4 regions of the Dactylosporangium sp. NPDC049742 genome follow, and region 1 is predicted to be linked to each of the others. Evidence: riboswitches for the same ligand, from Rfam matches in the RefSeq annotation. Region 1 holds a riboswitch; each other region holds the start of a gene.
What was found. Region 1 has a riboswitch for cobalamin ahead of AB0J72_RS40670 (CbtB domain-containing protein). Riboswitches for the same ligand answer to the same signal wherever they lie in the genome.
Positions count from the first base shown of each region.

Region 2: linked by a shared signal. The riboswitch ahead of AB0J72_RS14140 (VWA domain-containing protein) and the one ahead of AB0J72_RS40670 (CbtB domain-containing protein) in region 1 are both predicted to bind cobalamin.
Region 3: linked by a shared signal. The riboswitch ahead of bluB (5,6-dimethylbenzimidazole synthase) and the one ahead of AB0J72_RS40670 (CbtB domain-containing protein) in region 1 are both predicted to bind cobalamin.
Region 4: linked by a shared signal. The riboswitch ahead of AB0J72_RS12770 (ribonucleoside-diphosphate reductase subunit alpha) and the one ahead of AB0J72_RS40670 (CbtB domain-containing protein) in region 1 are both predicted to bind cobalamin.

Region 1 is NZ_JBFANF010000046.1:94,163-99,711, reverse strand. It holds partial or broken gene AB0J72_RS40700 (YfbM family protein) at 1-206, opposite strand, end outside; gene AB0J72_RS40695 (SRPBCC domain-containing protein) at 292-729, shown strand; gene AB0J72_RS40690 (helix-turn-helix domain-containing protein) at 716-1,048, shown strand; gene AB0J72_RS40685 (hypothetical protein) at 1,143-1,913, shown strand; gene AB0J72_RS40680 (hypothetical protein) at 1,892-2,296, opposite strand; gene AB0J72_RS40675 (hypothetical protein) at 2,399-3,445, shown strand; cobalamin riboswitch at 3,526-3,657, shown strand; gene AB0J72_RS40670 (CbtB domain-containing protein) at 3,694-3,909, shown strand; gene AB0J72_RS40665 (CbtA family protein) at 3,924-4,655, shown strand; gene AB0J72_RS40660 (XRE family transcriptional regulator) at 4,698-5,279, opposite strand; gene AB0J72_RS40655 (MFS transporter) at 5,339-5,549, shown strand, end outside.
Region 2 is NZ_JBFANF010000009.1:23,050-28,598, reverse strand. It holds gene AB0J72_RS14150 (hypothetical protein) at 1-705, opposite strand, end outside; gene AB0J72_RS14145 (hypothetical protein) at 780-1,616, opposite strand; cobalamin riboswitch at 1,679-1,872, shown strand; gene AB0J72_RS14140 (VWA domain-containing protein) at 1,911-3,980, shown strand; gene cobO (cob(I)yrinic acid a,c-diamide adenosyltransferase) at 3,983-4,585, shown strand; gene AB0J72_RS14130 (cobyrinate a,c-diamide synthase) at 4,579-5,549, shown strand, end outside.
Region 3 is NZ_JBFANF010000029.1:36,885-42,433, forward strand. It holds gene AB0J72_RS30850 (S8 family serine peptidase) at 1-1,530, opposite strand, end outside; gene AB0J72_RS30855 (hypothetical protein) at 1,871-2,209, shown strand; gene AB0J72_RS30860 (roadblock/LC7 domain-containing protein) at 2,206-2,715, shown strand; gene bluB (5,6-dimethylbenzimidazole synthase) at 2,771-3,391, opposite strand; cobalamin riboswitch at 3,429-3,633, opposite strand; gene AB0J72_RS30870 (MBL fold metallo-hydrolase) at 3,862-4,602, opposite strand; gene AB0J72_RS30875 (helix-turn-helix domain-containing protein) at 4,673-5,549, shown strand, end outside.
Region 4 is NZ_JBFANF010000007.1:254,411-259,959, forward strand. It holds gene AB0J72_RS12760 (DUF2855 family protein) at 1-9, opposite strand, end outside; gene AB0J72_RS12765 (beta-L-arabinofuranosidase domain-containing protein) at 120-2,861, opposite strand; cobalamin riboswitch at 3,136-3,353, shown strand; gene AB0J72_RS12770 (ribonucleoside-diphosphate reductase subunit alpha) at 3,528-5,549, shown strand, end outside.

The DNA of each region.
Region 1 (5,549 bases):
TCGCCGCCGCCCGGATCCAGCGTGCCGTCACCCAGGCAGCGATGGATGGCGTCCCAGGCCTTGTCGGAGTCGACCTTCATGGCGTCGTCGTCCCACTCCTCCTCCAGGTCGCCGACCAGGTCCCCGACCGCGTCGTCGCCCTTCTTGGCGGCCTTCAGCAGCTTGCGTTCCTGCTGCTCGGTGATGGCGAAGTGCACTCCCAGCATGCCGGTGATCGTACGGTCCGGTTGACGCAACCAGTTGATTGCTATACGTTGGATGCAACTGAACGGTTGCTACATGGAGGCGGACATGACATTCCCCGACCGGATCGAGCGCACCCTGCAGCTGGCCCACTCGCCGGAGAAGGTATGGGCGGCGCTGACCACCGCCGAGGGCCTCGGCACCTGGTTCGGCAACCGCGCCGAGGTCGACCTGCGCGTCGGCGGCACGGCCAAGCTCATCTGGGACAGCGGCGACACCGCCACCCTCACCATCACGCGGGTCGAGCCGCCGCACGTCTTCGCCTACACCTGGCCGATCTACGGCCTGCCGCAGGAGGACCCGCGGCGCAACCAGGTGGAGTTCACGCTCACGCCTTCCGCCGACGGCACCACATTGACCATGATCGAGAGCGGATTCGCGCAGGTGCCGGACGAGACCGTGCACAACACCGCGTACACGGGAAACACCAAGGGCTGGACCAGCGAGCTCGGCGAGCTCGTCGCGTATCTCGATGGGCAGGCCTGATCCGGAGGCGGTGGCGCAGGAGGTCTTCGCCGCCCTGGCCGACCCGAGCCGGCGGGGGATCCTCGCCGCGCTCGCGGCCGGGGGGCCGGCCACCGCCACCCAGCTCGCCGGGCAGCTGCCGATCACCCGGCAGGCGATCGCCAAGCACCTGGGCCTGCTGGCCGAGGCCGGCCTGGTGGTCGCCGAGCCGGGCGAGCGTCGGCGGGTCCGGTTCCGCCTCGACTCGGCGTCGATGAAGGTGGCGCAGCAGTTCCTCGCCGCCCTGGCCCGGGACTGGGACGGGCCGCTGCTGGCCCTGCGGGACCGGCTCGACGGCTGAGCGCCGTGCCGGACAAAGACCACATTCCGCGCCGAACGGTTGGGGTCGGGAATCGACTCCGGCCGTGTGTGCGAGTGGCTGGTAACGTCCAGACGTGGATCTGCTGAGGGTGGAACACCGTCACGTAGAATTGGCCGACGTCGACTTCTCGGGCCGTTCGTTCGACACGTTCGGTGCCTATGGCGGAACCTTTCTGCGATGTAACTTCTCGGAAACTTCTTTCGGAAAGTTCAGCGTCGGCCATCAGGGCCAGACGCGATTCGTCGACTGCGTGTTCCGGCGCACGAGGTTCCCGCTGGGCAACACGTACCTCGGCGACGCGCGCTTCGAGCGCTGCCTGTTCGACGGTGCCCAGATCCGGGAGCTTGACACCGAATGCGCGGAGTTCGTGGAATGCGTGTTTCGCGGCCGGGTGTGGCACACCGTATTCAACGGCGCACCCGGCGGGGCGGCCGGCAGCCCGGTCCGCGCCCGCAACGAATGGCGCGGCAATGACTTCACCGACGCGGACCTCGTCGACGTGGACTTCCGCGACATCGACCTGCGGGCGCAGCGCTGGCCCGCCGACGGGGCGGAGTACGCGCTGATCGACGACGTCGACGCGCGGGCCGCGGCGGCCGTCGACGCCATCCACACGGCGCCCGACGGCACGTGGCCGGAGCCGGCGCTCGCCGTGCAGGCGATCGAGTTCGCCCGCACCGGGCGGCCGCGCGACCCGAACGGGTTCGTGCTGCTGCGGCGCCAGGAGCTCGGGAACCGGCTCCCGCCGGAGGTCCGCGAGCAGCTGTGGACCCTGCTGGTGTCCGGCTACAAGAACGACAAGGACGACCGGCTCGTGGCCGGCTACAACGACGACCAGGAGTAGAGCGCCCGCCCCTGCGCGACCGCGGACCTGGCCAGCCCGGCGAGCGCGACGAGCCGCCCGGCCTCCCAGTCCTCCAGCAGGAACCGGTCCGCGTAGCCGCGGATCTGCCCCTCCTCCAGCCGGGTGAGGGTGTCGACGAGCTCCGTGTTGATCCGCACCGTCCACGGGCCGAGGAACTCGGGGTCGTCGACGCCGCGCAGCGGCTCGTCCCGGCCGAACTCGCTCGGATCCCGCCCGTCGATCTCCGCGGCGAACTCCTCGACCTCCAGGATCCAGCCCTTGCAGTCGACATACGGCCAGTCGTTGCCGGCCGGGCCCAGATCGAGGTCGAGGGCGGCCAGCTCCTGCTCGGTCGCGGCGAAGTAGTCCATCATGACGCCCACGGGTCCGAGACTATCGTGACGGCTCGGTCCCGGCAGCGGTCAGCACGCATCCCGGGCCACCGGGGCAGCAGCGGCCAGGCATCGGCTGCTATACATGCCGGCGTGAATCGACGGCACACGGGGTTACTCGTCCGGATCGTCCTGGCAGGCGTCTTCCTGCTGGCCGGATGGCAGATGGTGGCGGCCGGCACGAGCACGGCCGCGCAGCGACAGCAGGAGTCGGCGCAGCGCATCTCGGACTACACGCCGACCTGCGACGGCAAGACGATGCGGCCGCGCGACACGTGCCTGGTCTTCGGCGGCAGCGGCGACGAGGGCGGCTCCTACCAGACGATGGTCGACCGGTACACGAGACAGAACTCCCCGGAGAAGCTCGCCGGCCGGGACCGGGCGTGGCGGACAACCGGCTCCGCGGCGCTGCTGCTCGGCGGGCTGGCGCTGCTGTACTTCGTGCTCTCGCTGATCGAGGTGATCCGGTACGGCGCCGACGAGCCGCAGGCGGCGATCGCCCCGTACCAGACCCGCTTCTTCATCTTCGTCGTCACCGGCGTGACCGCTGTGCTCGGGTGGGGCACGGCCTTCACCGACGGCGGGACCGGCGCGTGGATCGCGGGTATCGGCGGCACGCTGATCTGCCTGATCTCGGGCGCCGGGTTCGTGTCGTCGGTGCGGACGCGGATCGGCCGGAAGCGGTGGGCGAAGCGGCGCGGCTACACCTTCGAACACTCCAACCCCACGCTCGCCCAGCGGCTCGGCTGGTCGCAGTCGCAGCCGTCCGCGGGCGCCGTCGTCAGCGGCACGTACCGCGACCGCGCGTTCTACGTGTTCGACTTCACCGAGAAGGACAACCGGCACACCGCGCTGGTGCTCGCCCTGCCGGGTGACGTGCCGAGCCTGTCGGTGCAGCCGAAGGACAAGGTGGGCGCGCGGCTGACCGGCGGCACCGACCCGCACTGGGCGGACCACGGCCCGCAGGTCGTCGCCGCCGCCGACAAGCACTACCCGTGGGCGTTCATGGCGAACGGCAGGTCCGTCTGGGCGAAGTACGACGAGTTCCTCAGCCCCAGCGGCGCGTCCCTCGACCGGCGGCTCGACGGACTGCACAAGGTCGGCACCGACCTCGTCGCCCTCACCCCGCCGAGAACTTGATCACCCCGGCCCCGGGCGCCGGCCGCGCTGACCAGCGGCGCGGCGCCCACCGGCGGGCTGACGGAGGCGCTGTCCGATTGACACGCCGGAACCGCGTCCGTACCGTCCGAAACATACACGTGACAGTGAACGGAAGCCGGTGCAAGCCCGGCACGGTCGCGCCGCTGTAACCACGCAGGTGGGAGTCAGACCCGGGCACGGTCACGACAACGCTCGATGGGACGCGAAATCCCGCAGGAGGCTGCATCATGGCAACGATCTCGGCTCTTCCCACCCCGGCCACCGCACCGGCCCCGATCCCGCTGCGGCAGATCCTGCCGTGGGCCACGTTCGGCGTCGTCCTCGCCGTCGTCCTGCTCTACTTCGTCGGCGCCGAGCAGGGCATCACCTCGGTCGTCTCGGGTTCGACGGTGCACGAGTTCGTCCACGACGGCCGGCACCTGCTCGGCTTCCCCTGCCACTGAACCGGGGCGCCAGCATGTTGAGTGCCCGGACGCTCCTGGTCCGCGGCATGATCACCGGCCTGGTCGCCGGTGTCGCCGCGTTCCTGTTCGCCTACCTGTTCGGTGAGGGCCCGATCAACGACGCGATCGCGTTCGAGGAGGTCCACGCCACCGACCATGAGCACGGGCCGGTCAGCCGGACCGTGCAGAGCACGCTCGGCCTGGCCACCGCCTCGGTCGTGTACGGCGTCGCCATCGGCGGCCTGTTCGCCATCGCGGTCGCGGTCACGCTCGGGCGGATCGGCCGGATCAGCGCCCGCGCCACGGCCGCGGTCGTCGCTCTCGCCGGGTTCGTCGGGGTGGCGCTCGTGCCGTTCCTGAAGTACCCGGCCAACCCGCCCGCGACCGGCAACCCGGACACGCTGCAGCAGCGGACCGGCCTGTACTTCCTGATGATCGTCATCGGGGTCGCCGCCGTGCTCGGCGCGATCGTCGTGAGCCGGTCGCTGCAGCCGCGCTTCGGCACGTGGAACGCGACGATCCTCGCGGTCGTCGGCGCCGCGGTCGTCGTGGGTGTCGCGATCGCGCTGCTGCCGGCGGTCAACGAGGTGCCCGACGGGTTCTCGCCGGTGTTGCTGTGGCGGTTCCGGCTCGCGTCGCTCGGCACCCAGGCGGTCACCTGGGCCACGCTCGGCCTGCTGTTCGGCTACCTCACCGAGCGCAGCCAGCGCCCGGTCGTGGCCGACGCGCACCCGGTCGCGGTCTGACCTGTTCGTTGCTGAAGGCGGTGGGGCGTTGCCCCGCCGCCTTCAGTGTTTCCCGGCGCGGGGTCTCGCGCGCACCCGCGCCTTCTCTCCCTGGGGCCCGAACATGTGCAGGACCTCGACGGTCTGCTCGCCGGCGGGGCCGAACCAGTGCGGCGTGCGGGTCTCGAACTCGGCGACCTCCCCCGGCCGCAGCGTCAGCTCCTGATCGCCGAGGATGAGCCGCAGCTCGCCGGCGAGGACGTACAGCCACTCGTAGCCCTCGTGGGTGACCAACCTGGGTTCGCCCGGTTCGAGCACCTGCTTGAACACCCTTACCGGTCCCGGGTAGCGCGTCAGCGCGACGACCACGCTGCCTCTCCGGTTTCGCTGGGGCTTCAGGTGTACGCGGGGATCCCCCGTCGCCGGTGCCCCCACCAACTGGTCGAGGGCCACCTGATGCGCCTGGGCCAGTGGCAGCAGCAGGTCCAGCGTCGGGCGGCGCTTCCCGGACTCGAGCCGCGACAGCCCGCTGACGGAGATGCCGGTCCGCGCCGACAGCGCCTCGAGGGTCAGCCCCCGCCGGCGGCGCAGCTCCCGCAGCCTCGGCCCGATCCCGTCGATGAGCCGCTCCACCTCGGCGTCCATTTTGCAATCTTCGCAAATTCTCTGCGGCCTGCACGGGGTGCGCGCCGATCATCGTGGCCATGGACACCGCACGGCGCTGGACCGTTCTCGCCATCTGCTCGACGAGCCTGTTCCTGGTCGGGCTCGACACCACGATCGTCAACGTCGCGCTGCCGTCGATCGGCGCCGGCCTGCACGCCGGCACCCGCGGCCTGGAGTGGACCGTCGACGCGTACACCCTGGTCCTGGCGAGCCTGCTCATCTCCTCCGGCGCCCTCGCCGACCGCTTCG
Region 2 (5,549 bases), on a different contig from region 1:
CGCCACGTTCGTGGCGTCGAACTTCACGGCGGCGAAGTCGTCGGTGCCGACGGCCAGCGCCGCGGCCTGGTTGGGCTGGGTGTACGCGCGCTCCTGCGGGTAGCTCACGACCAGGCCGGTCGGGCCGCCGGAGACGGTGATGCGCAGGTCGTCGACGCCGCCCTTGCGCGCCTGGAACACCAGCTGCGACCAGACCGGGGTCTTCTTCGGCACCGTCACCGTCGACGTCTTCTGGGTGACGGCGTCCCCGGTGACCGACACGACCGGCAGGGTCGCGACCTGCGATCCGGTGCGCTTCGTGCCGGTGCAGGTGGTCGCGCCGTCGGCCTTCTCGGTGTACGAGTAGTTCAGCGTCACCGGGTTCAGCGACACGAGCTTGTTCGTGGCGACGCTGATGTTGAACGCGATGTAGTCCACGCGCCCGGCCGCGAGCGAGTCACCCTTCGACAGTGACGAGTAGCTCTGCGTGTTCGACGGGTACGTGATGGTGAGACCCGGCCCCGATGCGGTGACCCGCACGTCGCAGACGTCGCCGGCGGCGCCCCACAGGGTGCCCACCCAGCCCGACTGCCCCGGCAGCATCGGCGCGAGCAGCGGCACCACCAGGCCCAGGTCCGGGGTCGCGGCGCTGGCCGGCGCCGCGGCGGGAAGGATGGCGGCCGCGCCGGCGGCGCAAGCTAGGGCGATCGAGGCTGAACGGCGCATCGGAGAGGTCCTTCTCTGTTGATGATGGCTGCCTGTGACGAATTCCAGATCGGCCGGGCCGGCGGCCGGTTGAGCTAGCCGGTGAGCGCTATCCAGGTGTCGTACTGGTGCACCGCGATTCCCTCGAACGCGGCGTAGCGCTGCGCGGCCCGGTCGACGTCGCTGAGCGTGGCCCGCATGGCGCTGTCCGTGCCGCCGTGGAACGTGCAGTACGCGCAGTCACCGAGCGCCTGCGTCTCCGCGCCCAGCCGGGCCGGTTTCGCCGCCTTCCCGGCCCGCCGCAGCAGGTCGTCGGCGACGCCGAGCATCGAGTTGCCGCCGGTCGCGGTGTTGCGGTAGCTCATCACCGTGACGCCGTCGACCCGGGCGAGCACGGCGTCGGCCAGGTTCTCCCCGCCGGCCTGGACCGTCGGCAGCCAGAAGGGCACGTCGAGCTCGACCGGCGGGCCGATCAGCGCCAGCTGGTCCAGCAGCCGCAGCAGCTGCGGTACGAGCGCCGCCTGCCGCTCCTCCCAGGCCGGCAGCAGGTAGGGCTCGACGTCGACGTGCAGCCCCCGGAACAGGCCGGACGCCGCGGCGGCCCGCGCCCAGGCGAGCGCGGTCGCGTGGTCGGTCGTCCAGGCCGGCTCGCCGCCGAGCGCGTCGAGGACGATCCCGGCGTCGTCGCACAGCGCACGCAACCGGGTCAGCTCCGTCACGTCGGCGCGCGGGTCGTAGTACGCGAAGATGGTCGTCACCGAGCGTGCCTTCGCCCAGTCGACGACGGCCTCCGGCTTCTCCCGCTCCCACAGCCACATGGCCCGGGTGCCCGGCGGCGCCACGCTCGTCTCCGGCGCCAGGGGTGGCAGGCGCGGCCGTACCGACGCGATGAGCAGACCCATGGTCAGCACGACGCACAGGACGGCGTGCACGACGCTCCTCCACATGTCATCTGTTCGGCCGGTCGTGCCCGGCCCGAAGGATTTGGGTCACGTTGACGTCACTGGGAGCCGTGGGACACGATGAACCCCGAGCGGTCATAGGGAGGAACCCAGTGCGAATCTGGGACGGTCCCGCCACTGTGACCGGGGAGCCACCCTCCAGCGCAAGGGCCACGGCCGCAAGCCGGAAGGTCGGGGGATGGCGGCGATCCGGGAGTCAGGAGACTCCAGCCGCTCGTGCTCCATGACCCAGCGGGCGCGGACCCGCTCGAGGAGGATGTGCCCGTGACGTCGCCGTATCCGTTCTCGGCCGTGGTCGGCCTGCCCGACCTGCGCCTGGCCCTGCTGCTCACCGCCGTGTCCCCGGCGATCGGCGGGGTGCTCGTCCGGGGTGAGAAGGGCACCGCCAAGTCGACCGTCGTGCGTGGCGTCGCCGCGCTGCTGCCGGAGGTCGACGTCGTCGCCGGCTGCCGCTTCGCCTGCGACCCCTTGGCCGCCGACCCTTCGTGCCCCGACGGCCCGCACACCGCCGGCACGCCCGCCGCCCGGCGCCGCTCCGCGCTGGTCGAGCTGCCCGTCGGCGCCACCGAGGACCGGGTCGTCGGCACCCTCGACCTGCAGCGGGCCCTCGGCGAGGGCGTGAAGGCCTACGAGCCCGGCCTGCTCGCCGCCGCACACCGGGGCGTTCTCTACGTCGACGAGGTCAACCTGCTGCCCGACCACCTCGTCGACCTGCTCCTCGACGCCGCCGCGATGGGCCGCGCCCACGTCGAGCGCGACGGGGTCTCCGTCAAGCACGCCGCCCGCTTCCTGCTCGTCGGCACCATGAACCCGGAGGAGGGCGAGCCGCGGCCGCAGCTCGTCGACCGGTTCGGCCTGGTCGTCGGCGTGGCCGCGCCCGCCACGGTCGAGCCGCGGGCCGAGGTGGTGCGGCGGCGGCTGCAGTACGAGAACGACCCCGCCGGGTTCGCCGCCCGCTACGTCGAGCAGGACGCGGCCCTGGCGGGCAGGATCGCCGCCGCCAGGCAGATCCTGCCCCGGGTCACGCTGCCGGACGCGCAGCTGGACCGGATCGCGCGGATCTGCATCGCGTACCGGGTCGACGGCCTGCGCGCCGACATCGTCGTGGCCCGCACGGCGGTCGCCGTCGCCGCCTGGCACGGCCGGACCGTCGTGACGAAGGACGACCTGCGGGACGCGGCCCGGCTCGCGCTGCCGCACCGGCGCCGCCGCGACCCCCTGGACCCGCCGGGCGCGGACCAGGAGCGCCTGGAGGAGATCCTCGACCAGGAGCTCGGCGGCCCGGACGACGCTTCCGACGACGGCGGCTCCGACACCGACGGCCCTGACGGCGGCCCTGACAGCGGCGGCCCCGATGGTGGCGGCCCGGACGGCGGCGGACCTGACGACGGCGGCGCTGACGGCAGTGGCCCGCCCCCGCCGAGCGCTTCTACCGACTCATCCGACATTTCCGGTTCGCCGGGTCCGGCCGGCGAGCCGGGTGGCCGCCCGACCCCCGAACAAACGTCGGTCGATACGTCGGGCGTCGACGGGGATGCCGGCCCCGCCACGGGCCCGGCCGGGGACCTCGCGTTCGCGCAGGCCCCGTACAAGACGCGGCTCTTGAAGATCGGTGGGAGGGCCAACCGGCAGCAGGGCTCCCACGCCGGCCGGCGCTCACCCGCGCACGGCCGGCACGGCCGCGTCGTGCGGTCCCGGCAGCCCAGCGGCAAGCTCGTCAGCCTGCACCTGCCCGACACCGTGCGCGCCGCCGCGCTGCGCGGGTCCCGCCGCGTCCACGCCCGCGACCTGCGCGAGGCGGTCAAGGTGGGCCGGGAGGCCAACCTTGTGCTGTTCGTCGTCGACGCGTCCGGGTCGATGGCGGCCCGGCAGCGGATGACCGTCGTGAAGACGGCCGTGCTGTCGCTGCTGCGCGACGCGTACCAGCGCCGGGACAAGGTCGGCATGATCACCTTCCGCGGCGCGGAGGCCACCACGGTCCTCGAGCCGACCGCCAGCCACGAGGTCGGCGTGCTGCGCCTCGCCGAGCTGCGCACCGGCGGCCGGACCCCCCTCGCGGCGGGACTGCGCCAGGCCGCCCGCACGCTGCACGGCGAGAAGCGCCGCGACGCCCGCCGCCGCCCGCTGCTCGTCGTCGTCACCGACGGCCGCGCGACCAGCGGCCCCGACCCGATGACCGTCGCGCCCGCGCTCGCCGGCATCCCCGCGGTCGTCGTCGACTGCGAGTCCGGCCCCGTGCGGCTCGGCCTCGCCGGCCGCCTCGCCCGGGCCCTGTCCGCCGACTGCCTGCCGCTGTCGGCACTGTCCACCGCCACGATCCGCACGGGGAGCTGAACATGCCGCAGGGCAAGGTCGAGAGCGTGCCGGACGACGGGCTCACCACCCGCCAGCGCCGCCGGCAGCACATCCTGGCCGTCCACACCGGACAGGGCAAGGGCAAGTCGACGGCCGCGTTCGGGATGGCGCTGCGCGCCTGGAGCGCCGGCTGGCCGATCGCCGTCTACCAGTTCGTGAAGAGCCCCAAGTGGCGCGTCGGCGAGGAGACCGCCCTCAAGGCCCTCGGTGAGACCGGCAAGGGCGGCCCCGTCGTGTGGCAGAAGATGGGCGAGGGCTGGTCCTGGATCCAGCGCCCCGGCACCGAACGCGACCACGCCGCCGAGGCCGCCGAAGGCTGGGAGCAGATCAAGCGCGACCTGGCCGCGGAGGCGCACCGGTTCTACGTGCTCGACGAGTTCACGTACCCGATGAAGTGGGGCTGGGTCGACGTCGCCGACGTCGTCGACACCCTGCGGGACCGGCCCGGCAACCAGCACGTCGTCATCACCGGCCGGGACGCGCACCCCGACCTCGTCGCGATCGCCGACCTCGTCACCGACATGACGAAGGTCAAGCACCCCATGGACGCGGGGCGTAAAGGCCAGCAGGGCATCGAGTGGTAGCCCGCATCGTCGTCGCGGCGCCGGCCTCCGGCCACGGCAAGACGACCGTGGCGACCGGGCTCCTCGCCGCGTTCGCGGCCCGTGGCCTGCGCGTGGCGCCGTTCAAGGTCGGCCCGGACTACATCGACCCCGGCTACCACGCGCTCGCCGCCGGCCGCCCCGGCCGCAACCTCGACCCGGTCCTCGTCGGCGAGGAGCGGATCGGCCCGCTGTTCGCGCACGGCTCCGCCGGCGCCGACGTCGCGGTCGTCGAGGGGGTCATGGGCCTGTTCGACGGGCGCACCGGCGCGGGCGAGCTCGGCTCCACCGCGCACGTCGCGAAGCTGCTCGACGCGCCCGTCGTCCTCGTGGTCGACGCGACCGCACAGGCCCGGTCGATCGCCGCCGTCGTGCACGGCTTCCGGTCGTTCGGGTCCGGCGTGCGCATCGCCGGGGTGGTGCTCAACCGGGTCGGCTCCGACCGGCACGAGCAGATCCTCCGCGACGCGTGCGCCGAGGTCGGCACGCCCGTCCTCGGGGTGCTGCGCCGCCACGACGCGGTCGCCGCCCCGTCCCGGCACCTCGGCCTCGTCCCCGTCGTCGAACGCCACGCCGAGGCCCTCGAGTCCGTGCGGGCCCTCGCCGCCGTGGTCGCCTCCGGTGTGGACCTGGACGCGGTCCTCGCCGTCGCCCGCTCGGCGCCCCCGTTCGCCGCTGCGCCCTGGACGCCGTCGGTGGGTGAGCCCGTCGCCGGACGGCCCGTGGTCGCGGTCGCCGGCGGGCCCGCGTTCTCCTTCAGCTACGCCGAGACGGTCGAGCTGCTCACCGCCGCCGGCGCCGAGGTGTCCATCGTGGACCCGTTGCGGGACGAGGCGCTGCCGCCCGGCACGCGCGGGCTGGTCGTCGGTGGCGGCTTCCCCGAGGTGTACGCGCAGCAGCTGTCCGACAACGCGCCGCTCCGCGAGGCGGTCGCCGCACTTGCCGC
Region 3 (5,549 bases), on a different contig from region 1:
CGACGTGCCGCTCTCGAAGCCACCGTTGCCGACGGGCTGCGAGGGTGTGCAGCCGCCGCCACCGGTGGTGACCGTCCAGGTGAACTGGGCCGACGCGGTCTTGTTCGCCGCGTCCTTCAGGGTCACCGTGACGTTCGAGGTGCCCGCCGTCGTCGCGCTGCCGGTGATCCGACCGGTCGACGCGCCGATGGACAGCCCGGCCGGGAGGCCGGACGCGCTCCAGGTGTACGGCGTGGTGCCGCCGCTGCCCTGGACCTGCACGTCGACCTGCTGGCCGACGACGGAGCTCTTGTTGCCCGGGTTGGTCACGGCCGGGTCGGTCGGCGTGCCGCCGCCGATGAACGCCGTGTACAGCAGCACGTTGGGCGAGCCGCTCCCCGCGCTGGTGATCTTCCCGGTGGTGCCGTTGTTCACGAGCGCGTCGCGGACCTGCGCCGGCGTCGCGTTCGGGTTCGCGCCGAGGTACAGCGCGGCGGCGCCGGCCACGTGCGGCGACGCCATCGAGGTGCCCGTCATCGTCGCGCTGCCGGTGTTGCTGGAGTACGACGCCGACACGATGCTCGTCCCCGGCGCGAACAGGTCCAGGCACGAGCCGTAGTTGCTGGTGCTGTTGCGGGCGTCGGAGCTGTTGCTGTTGCCGACGGTGATCGCCGCGCCGACCCCCTGCGGGCTGTAGTAGCAGGCGTCGTCGCCGTTGTTGCCGGCCGCCTGCACGAACTGCACGCCCGAGCTGATCAGGCTCGACACGGCGCTGTCCATGGCCTGGCTGCTGCACCGGCTGCCGCAGCCGATGGAGTAGTTCGCGACCGCCGGCTTCTGGGCGTTGGTGCGCACCCAGTTGATCCCCGCGATCAGGTCGTCGTTGGTGCCGCTGCCCTGGCAGTTCAGGACGCGGACCGAGACGAGGTTCGCCTTCTTCGCGATGCCGTACGTGGTGCCGACGGCGGTGCCCGCGACGTGCGTGCCGTGGCCGTGGCAGTCGGCGGGGTTGCTGTCCCCGTCGACGATGTCGGTGCCCTGCTTCACCCGGCCGCTGAACTCGGTGTGGCTCGCGTTGAGGCCGGTGTCCAGCACGTACACGGTGACGCCCTGGCCCGGGTTCGCCGGGTAGGTGAACGCCTGGTTCAGGGGCAGGCTCCGCTGGTCGATGCGGTCGTCGCCCCAGTTCGGCGGGTTGTTCTGGGTGTCGAGCACGGTGATGCGCTGGACCGCCTCGACCGACGCGACGGCCGGGTCTGCGGCCAGCCGCTGCGCCTGCTGCACGGACATGTTCGCCGAGAAGCCCCGCTGCACGCTGTCGAACACGTGCCGGGTCTGCCCGCCGAACCGGCCGGTGAGCCGCTGGGCCTGGGTGGCGATCGCGGTGGAGCCGTCCTTCAGCGTGACGATGTAGCGGCCTGCCACCGCGTCGGGACTGTCCGCGTACAGGATCGCGCCTTGCGCGACGGCCGCCGCCGGCGCGGCCACCGCGAAGGCGCCGGCCAGGGCCGCCACGAGCGCGGTGCCGGCCGCCGTAATTCGGTGGAACACGGTGAGACCTCCTCCGAGGGGATGCCAGCTCCGTGGCCGGGTCCGGTTGACGCCGACCCCGGAGGGCTGGAGCAGAAGGTAGGAGGACACGACCGGCGAAGGTCACCCCGCTGAACAGACGGCGACGATCTGCGCCGTCAAAACTGTTTATGAGTTGCGCGTGCTCACCGGCAGTGACCGGCGGATCGGTTGAGAAGTCAGCCGACGATGAGCCGACCGGCCAAAAGCTGCGTCGAATGGTGCGGGGAAAGATTGCTTCGTGCGAGGCTGGCCGCGGCACCCGCACCAGCTCAGGAGGCATGGATTGAGCAACAACCTGGACGTCGCGCTGAAGAGCGCGATGAACATCGAGGGGGCGTTCGCGGTCGCGCTCGTCGACTACACCAGCGGCATGACGCTGGGCACCCTCGGCGGCGGCGCCGACTTCGACATCACGGTGGCCGCGGCCGGCAACACCGACGTCGTACGGGCGAAGCTGCGCACCATCGAGATGCTCGGTCTCGGCGAGCCGATCGAGGACATCCTCATCACGCTCGACAGCCAGTACCACATCATCCGGCCGCTGCACTCCCGCAACGGCCACGGGCTGTTCCTGTACGTCGCGCTCGCGAAGGCGCGCGCCAACCTCGCGCTGGCCCGCCACCAGCTGCGCGCGATCGAAGAGGGCCTCGAACTGTGACGTCCAGCTTCTTCGGCGGCGCCCCCGACGCGGACGGCCTGCCGCGCAGGGAGAGCCTCGAGCCCGGCGGCGGCGGCGTCGGTCAGCTGCAGCAGCCGCGGCTGGGCGCGCGGCCGGAGCCGCTCGACGCCGCCCTGTCCCCGGTGCGCGCCGCGATGGCGGACCTGCGCCTGCGCGTGCCGGGGGTCCGCGGCAGCGTGCTCGCCGGCGTCGACGGCCTGCTGGTCACCTATGACCTGGGCGCGTACGACGCCGGCGGAGGCACCGAGCCGCACGACGCGGCCGCGCTGGCGGCGACGACGTTCGGCCTGGGCCGGCAGGTGGCGCTGGTGCTGGGGCAGTCACCGTTCCGGGACGCGACCATGCGCAACGACGGCGGCTACTTCACCGTGTACGCCGTGGACGGCAGCACGCTGCTCGCGGTGCTCGGCAGCGACGGGCTCAACGTCGCCCGCCTGCACCTGGAGGCCCGCCCGACCTGCCAGCAGCTCGCCGCGCTGCTCTGAGCCCCGCCCCGGCCCCGGTCCCGCCCGGCGCTGTGCCCGCCCCGCGCGGCGCCGGTCACCAGCGGTCGTGGTGCACGGCGTCGGCGAGCGGGGCCCGGCGGCGCCAGCCGTGCCGCTCCAGGTCGGGGACGGACTCCAGGTGGGTCACCGGGCCCAGGCACAGCCACGCGACCGGGCGGATGCCGGCCGGGACGCCCAGCAGCTCACGGACGAACGGCTCGCGGTAGAACGACACCCAGCCGACGCCGAGCCCCTCCGCGGTCGCGGCCAGCCACAGGTTCTGGATGGCGAGGCAGACGGAGTAGAGGCCGGCGTCGGCGATCGCGTGCCGGCCGAGGACCGCCGGGCCGCCGCGGCCGGGGTCGTACGTGACGACCACCGACAGGGTCGACTCCAGCACACCGTCGATCTTGATGCGGGCGAAGGCCGCGGCCCGGTCGGCGTCCAGCGTCGCGGCGAACGTGTCGCGTTCGGTGCGGACGTGGTCGTGGAAGGCGCCGCGCAGGGCGGGGTCGCGGACGAGGACGAAGTCCCACGGCTGGGACAGGCCGACGCTCGGCGCGGCGTGGGCGGCGCCCAGCACGCGGTCGAGGACGTCGCCGGGGATCGGCGCGCCGTTGAACTGGCCGCGCACGTCGCGGCGGCGGTGCACGACGTCGTACAGGTCGGTGCTCATCAGGGCAGGCTCCCGCTGCTCGTGGCCGCCCGTCACGGACGGCCGGTGACCGCGAGGCCGGTCTTCGGACTCTCGGATCAACGCCTGCACCGTCCGCCTTCCCAGCCCTGGGGCCAGTGACCGCGCACCGCTGGTGCGCATGGACGGCAGCTCCCCGATCACCGCGGCGGGCCCGTGCCGGATTCACACCGGCTTCCCGATTCTCCCCGGTCGCCCGGGGCACCTCGCTTCAGTTCGTGCCGTCCGGCAGCATACGCGGCGGCCCGGCCGGGCCGCGGCGATTGCGGACCGCCGGGGCTCAGGGCACACAGAGCCGGTAGTGGGTGGTGAGCCGGCCGTCCTCGACGAGGTGGAACGCGAGCGCCGGCGGCGGCCCGGGCCGGTCCCGGCTACCGCGGCGGGCGCGCGTCGGCCGCGGCGGTCTCGCGGCTACCGGGGTGGTGCGCGTCGCCCGCGGCGGTCTCGATGTGCTACCGCAGCAGGTGTGCGCTGCCCGCGGTTTCGAAGGCGGCGCGGACGTCGGCGATGCCTTCGGTGAAGTGGGCCCAGCTGTCGACGTGGACCGGGACCACGGTCTTCGCGTCCAGGAGCCTGGCCGCCGCCAGCATCCCGGCCGCGCCGAGGGTGAGGTCGGCGTCGCCGAGCAGCGCGGTGCGGGCCCGGCCGCCGAACAGGATCGCCACGTCGACGGACGGGAAGCGCTCCGCGACCGCGGCGACGACGTCCAGCGACGCGTTGTCGCCGCTGACGTAGACGGTCGGCAGGCCGTCGCCGTGCAGGACGAACCCGGTGACCGGGCCGGTGAGGTGCTCGGTGCCGTCGGGGCCGTGCTGCGCGGGGACGGCGGTGACCCGCACGTGGCCGTCGCCGCCGGGGCGGGGCAGGTCGGTGTGGGACCACGGCTCCAGGTCGGTGACCTGGCCGCCCAGTCGGGCGGCCGCCGCCGGGGTGCTGAGCACCACCGGTACCGACGCCGCGAACGCACGACCGAGGGTGTCGAGGTTGTCGGGGTGCTGGTCGTGCGAGAGCAGCACGACGTCGACGGCGCCGGCGTCCTCAGGGGTGCCGGCAGCGGGCTCGGTCTTGGTCAGCACGCGGCTGCCGAGCGGGTACTGCCCGGGCGGGTCGAACGTGGGGTCGGTGATGAACGTGACGCCACCGACGCCGAACACCACGGTCGGGCCGCCGAATCGCTGGAACTGCATCGTCATGGCTTCACCTTCGCCGGTCCCGGCGCCCGCCGGCAGTGGCTGGAACGCCATCCTCCGATACGATCGAGCCATGACGCGCTCGGCGACGACGGTCGGGGTGCTCATCGGCGACGGCGCGCCGATGCTGGAGGTCGCCGTGGCGCCCCGGGTGTTCGGCGTCGCGGCCGTCTTCGACGTGCGGACCGTGGGGGAGCACCCCGGCCCCCTGGCGACGACGGCCGGCATCGCCCTCACCGCCCCGCACGACCTCGACGACCTCGACACCGCCGGCGTCGTCGTCGTGCCCGGCTGGCGGGTGCCCGGCGGCGCGCCGGTCGCGCCCGGCATCCTCGACCGGCTCCGCCGCGCGCACGACGAGGGCGCCACCGTGGTCGGGCTGTGCCTGGGCGCGTTCGTGCTCGCCGAGGCCGGCCTGCTCGACGGCCGCCGCGCCACGACGCACTGGCGGCACCTGCCCGAGTTCGCTTCCCGCTTCCCCGCGGTCGACGTCGTCGAGGACGTGCTGTATGTCGACGAGGGCCCGGTCGTCACCAGCGCCGGCAGCGCCGCGGGCCTCGACGCCTGCCTGCACCTGCTGCGCCGCGACCACGGCCCGGCGCTCGCCGAAGCGGCCGCCCGCGCCCTCGTCGTCGCCCCGCACCGGGCCGGCGGGCAGGCCCAGTTCATCGAGCGCCCGGTCCCGCGGCTGCGCGCCGGCGACGCCGTGGGCGACGCGATGCGCTTCGCCCTGGAACACCTCGACGACCCGGCCCTGGACGTCGACCGCCTCGCCGCCACCGCCCACCTGAGCCGCCGCACGTTCGACCGCCGCTTCCGCCAGGCGACCGGCTCGTCCCCGCTGCGCTGGCTGCTCCAGCAGCGCGTCCTGCGCGCCCAGCACGTCCTGACCACCACCGACCTGGACATCGACGCGGTCGCCCGCGCGTGCGGCTTCACCGACGGCGTCG
Region 4 (5,549 bases), on a different contig from region 1:
GGCGGTCATGGCCGCCACGGTACGAACCGCCGCGGCATCGGGCAACGGGGCGCCGGGTGACATGTGCCATCCCGCCGCCCCGGTCGCCCGCGACATCGGACGCGGTGAGGCGAACCCCACTACACGAAGCGCCAGAGGTGGTCGTTGGTGCCGTTGTCGTCCCAGATGAGGACCTGGGCGCCCTGGGCGGTGGAGGCGCCGTTGACGCCGAGGACCCGTCCGCCGTTCGCGGCCTGGATGCGGAAGTAGCCGTTCGCGCCGTACCGCAGCCGCCAACGCCGATCGGAGGACGAGGTGTCGGCGAGTTGGACGGCTCTGGCGCCGTTGGCGGTGCCCGCGTTCTCGACGCCGAGGACGAGGCCGCTGTTGGCGTTGCGGAGACGGATGTAGCCGCCGGTGTCGACGACGGCGGTCCACAGGTGGTCGGCGGTGCCGGTGTCGCCCCACTGCAGGACGAGGGCGCCGCTGGCCGTGGACATGTTGGTGACGCCGAGGACGAGGCCGCTGCCGAGGTTCTGGATGCGGCGGGCGCCGTTGGGCAGGAAGCGCCACAGGTTGTCCGCCGAGCCGTCGTCGGCGGACTGCACCGCCTGCCCGCCGTTGGCCGTCGAGTTGCCGGAGATGCCCAGCACCAGGCCACTGTTGACGTTGCGGAGCTTGTGGCCGCCGTCGCCGTTGTCCACGACGGTCCAGCGGTGGTCGGCGGTGCCGTTGTCGGTCCACTGCAGCGCGACGGCGCCGGCGGTGGTCGACATGTTCTGGATGCCGAGGACTTTGCCGCTGTTGATGTTGCGCAGCCGAACGGCGCTGCCGTCGACGACGACCTCCCAGTTGTGGTCGGCGGTGCCGTTGTCGGTCCACTGCAGCGCCAGGCCGCCGTCGGCGGTGGACATGTTCTGGATGCCGAGGACCAGCCCGCTGGCGGCGTTCACCAGACGGTGGTCCGGCGAGCTGGTGGAGGCGCCGTTGGCGCTCCAGTAGACGGTGTAGTTGAAGCCGTGGGCGTCCTGGAAGGCGCCGAGGCCGACGTTGGTGCCGTTCGCGGTCGCGGTGAACGCGAGCGAGCTCGTGCTGGTCCGCGTGATCGACGAGGTGTTCAGCGCCGGCAGCGCGGACAGCGTGGTGTTGCCGTAGTTGCCGGCGAGCACGACCGGGCCGTAGGTGACGGCGACGACGTTGGCGTTGTCGTTGGCGGGGCGGACCGCCACGGCCATCGGCAGGCGGACGGTGACGGTGTCGCCGGAGGTCCATGACCGGGTCAGCGCCGCGTAGGTGCCGGGGGCCGTGGCGATGTTCTGCACGGTGCCGTTGACGCTGACGGTGGCGCCGGACGTCCACGAGGGGATGCGGATCCGCATCGTCCACGACCCGCCGACGCTGCCGGTGACCTGCAGCGTGGTTGTGTCGCTGACCGGGTAGCTGGTCGTCTGCGTGACCGTGATCCCGCGCTGGCTCCAGGTGAGCACCGACGGCGCGAACAGGTTCACCGTCAGCGTGGTGCCGTTGTAGAAGTAGATGGACTCCATCAGCTTCGTGTTCGTCTCGACGCCGGTGCCCTGGCAGCACCAGAAGCTGTCGTAGTCGGTGCTCCACGTGCCGCCGCCCCACGCCGGGCCGACGCCGCGCCGGCCGCCGGCCCGCAGCGGGGTGAAGTAGGTGACGTGGCCGTGGCTGTCGGCGGGGTTCTGGGCGCCGATGAGGTGGTTGAGCAGCGCCCGCTCGTAGAAGTCGAAGTAGCCGGCGTTGTTCGGGTCCAGCAGCCAGAGCTCCTTCGTCAGTTTCAGCATGTTGTACGTGTTGCACTGCTCGGCCGTGTCGTTGGTGAGGAAGCCCGCGATCGCGTTCGGGCCGCGGAAGTGTTCGGCCTGGCTGTTGCCGCCGATGACGTACGTGTGGGCGTTGACCGCGATGTTCCAGGCGTTGACGGCGATGTCCCGGTAGCGGGTGGTGCCGGTCGCCTTGTACTCGCGGGCGGCGCCGATCCACTTCGGCACCTGGGTGTTGGCGTGCAGCCCGTTGAGCGCGTCGGTGTTCGAGGCCAGGGGGTTGAAGACGGCGTTGTGGTCGAAGCGTTGCGCGGCGGTGAGCCAGCGCGCGTCGCCGGTCTGCTGGTACAGGTCGGCGAGGACCGCGTTCATGCCGCCGAACTCGACGCCCAGCGTGGTCTGCATCTGCGAGGCGGACAACCGGCCCGTGCGCCAGTCGACCCAGCCGGCGAGGGCGAGCAGCACGTCCCGGGCCTGGGTCGAGCCGATCAGGCGCCACACGTCGAGCAGGCCGGCGAGGGTCTTGTGGATGCAGTACCAGGGAACGTTGCCGTTGCTCAGGTTGCCGGCTTCCAGGGCGGTGAAGTCGGACTCCGGGAAGCCGGACAGGTAGCCGGTGTTGAAGCCGGCGGCGGCGTTGTTGGCCTGGCAGGCGGCCATCGCGGCGACCATGGCGTTGGCCTTGTCGCGGCAGGTGGTGTCGCCGAGCACGGCGTAGGCCTGGGCCCAGGCGGTCAGCAGGTGGCCCTGCATGTGGGTGCGGAACGGGAAGTTCGGCGCGTCCCAGCCGCCGGTCGCGGCGGCGCCGGCGGTGGACAGCCGGTGGTTGGCCCGGAAGTTGTAGACGAGCCGGTTGACGTCGACGAAGCGCAGGTAGGCCAGGGTCCGGTTCTGGTTGTCCAGGAAGCGGCCGGTGCTCAGCCGCACCTGCCCGAGGTCGAACGCGTAGGCCGAGACGCCGATGTCGGCGCGTGCCGGGGCGAGGGCGGCGCCCGCGGCGGTCGGGGCGCCGAGCAGGGGCGCGGCCGCCGAGGCGGCGGCGACGGCGCCGGTGGTCTGCAGCAGCCGGCGGCGGCTGACGCTGGGGTGGGGCATGGGGTGTGATCCTTTCGAACCGTGACGGCGGCGGTGGCTCTGTGAGCGTTAACATGCCTGCGCGACGCGCCCGCACTACGGGGGTGACGAGTGAAGTGAGCGCTAACATCGCGGCGGCATGACGAGACTGCCAGAGGAATCGGCAACCTTCAAGGGCTCGGGCCGGTCCCGCGACACGTCGGCACGGCTGTCACGGGACGGCCGCCCGCGGAATGTGAAGATCACAACACGCCGCACCGACATGTGGTGTGTGCAATTCCCGGCGACCCTAGATATGGTGCTCGACGCAGCTGGTTCGAGCCGGTCCCCCAGCGGGGCCGGGTCGAGGCAAGAGGGAACCCGGTGCGAGTCCGGGACTGCCCCGCAGCGGTGAGTGGGAACGACCGCCGTCGAGCACACTGGGCCATCCGGCCTGGGAAGTGACGGCCAGTAGGCGACCATCCGTGGTCACGCCCGCGAGTCCGAAGACCTGCCAGCGCGCCACGCACACCCTGTGCGTGGCGGCTTCGAGGCCGCGCGGGACGGCCGACGCCACCATGAACGGTTCACGGCCGGGCGACCCGCCGTGCGCGCCGTTCGGCGTCCCCGCGACCTCGGATCCACTGGAACGAGCTCGCGAGGAGAGAGCCAGTGACGGTCACGACGGCGGAGCCACGCCGGCATGCGATGCGGGTCCGCAACCGCGACGGCGACCTGGAGCCGGTCGACGTCGGCAAGATCGTCAAGGCGGTCGAACGGTGGGTCGGCGGCCTCGACGAGGTCGACCCGCTGCGGGTGGCGACCAGGACGATCAGCGGCCTGTACGACGGCGCCACCACCGCGGAGCTGGACAAGCTGTCGATCCAGACCGCCGCCGAGCTCATCGGCGAGGAACCGCAGTATTCGAGGCTCGCGGCGCGGCTGCTCGCCGCGTACGTCGGCAAGGAGGTCCGCGGGCAGGGCGTGGCCGGCTTCAGCCAGTCGATCCGCCACGCCCACGGCCTGGGGCTGATCGGCGACGAGACGGCGGCGTTCGTGGCCCGCCACGCCCGCGAGCTCGACGACGCCGTCGACCCGGACGGTGACCTGCGGTTCGAGTACTTCGGGCTGCGGACGGTCGCCGACCGGTACCTGCTGCGCCACCCGACCAGCCGCCTCGTCGTGGAGACGCCGCAGTACTGGCTGCTGCGCGTGGCCTGCGGGCTGTCGCGGACGCCGTCCGAGGCCGTCGGCTTCTACCGGCTCATGTCGTCCCTGGCGTACCTGCCGAGCTCGCCGACGCTGTTCAACTCCGGCACCCGGCACACCCAGATGTCCTCCTGCTTCCTGGTCGACTCGCCCCGCGACGAGCTCGACTCGATCTACGAGCGCTACCACCAGGTCGCGAAGCTGTCGAAGTTCTCCGGCGGCATCGGCATCTCCTGGACGCGGGTCCGCGGCCGGGGCGCGCTCATCCGCGGCACCAACGGCAGGTCCAACGGGATCGTGCCCTTCCTGAAGACCCTCGACGCCGGGGTCGCGGCGGTGAACCAGGGCGGCCGGCGCAAGGGCGCCGCGTGCGTGTACCTGGAGCCGTGGCACCCGGACATCGAGGAGTTCCTGGAGCTGCGGGACAACACCGGCGAGGAGTCCCGGCGCACGCACAACCTGAACCTGGCCAACTGGATCCCGGACGAGTTCATGCGCCGGGTCGAGGCCGACGCCGACTGGTCGCTCATCGACCCGTCCGACGCGCCGGAGCTGCCCGACCTGCACGGCGCGGCGTTCGACGACGCCTACCGCGCCGCCGAGCAGCGGGCGGTCAGGACGGTCAAGGCCCGTGACCTGTACGCCCGGATGATGCGCACCCTCGCCCAGACCGGCAACGGGTGGATGACGTTCAAGGACCGCTCCAACGCGCTGTCGAACCAGACCGGTTCGCCCGGCAACACCATCCACCTGTCGAACCTGTGCACCGAGATCCTCGAGGTCAACAGCGACGACGAGACCGCCGTGTGCAACCTCGGCTCGATCAACCTCGGCGCGCACGTCACCGCCGACGGCGTCGACTGGCAGCGGCTGCGCGACACCGTCCGAACCGCCGTCGTGTTCCTCGACCGGGTCATCGACATCAACTACTACCCGGCGGCGCAGGCCGCCGCGTCGAACCCGCGCTGGCGGCCGGTCGGCCTCGGCCTGATGGGCCTGCAGGACGCGTTCTTCACGCTCCGGCTGCCGTTCGACTCGGAGGCGGCGCGGGACCTGTCCACCCGGGTCCAGGAGGAGATCCTCCTGACCGCCGCCGAGACGTCCGCCGAGCTGGCGGAGCGGTCCGGCCCGCACCCGGCGTTCGCCGAGACCCGCGCGGCGCGCGGCGAGCTGCACCCGGACCTGTGGGGCGCCACCCCCGCACAGCCCGGGCGGTGGGCGGCGCTGCGGGCCCGGATCGCGGCGCACGGACTGCGCAACTCGCTGCTCGTCGCGATCGCGCCGACGGCGACGATCGCCTCGATCGCCGGCTGCTACGAGTGCATCGAGCCGCAGGTGTCCAACCTGTTCAAACGCGAAACCATGTCCGGCGAGTTCCTGCAGGTCAACACCTACCTGGTCCGGGAGCTCAAGGCCCGCGGGTTGTGGACGGCCGCGGTCCGCGAGCAGATCAAGCGGGCCGAAGGGTCCGTGCAGGCGGTCGACGGCCTGCCCGAGGACGTGCGCTCGCTGTTCCGCACC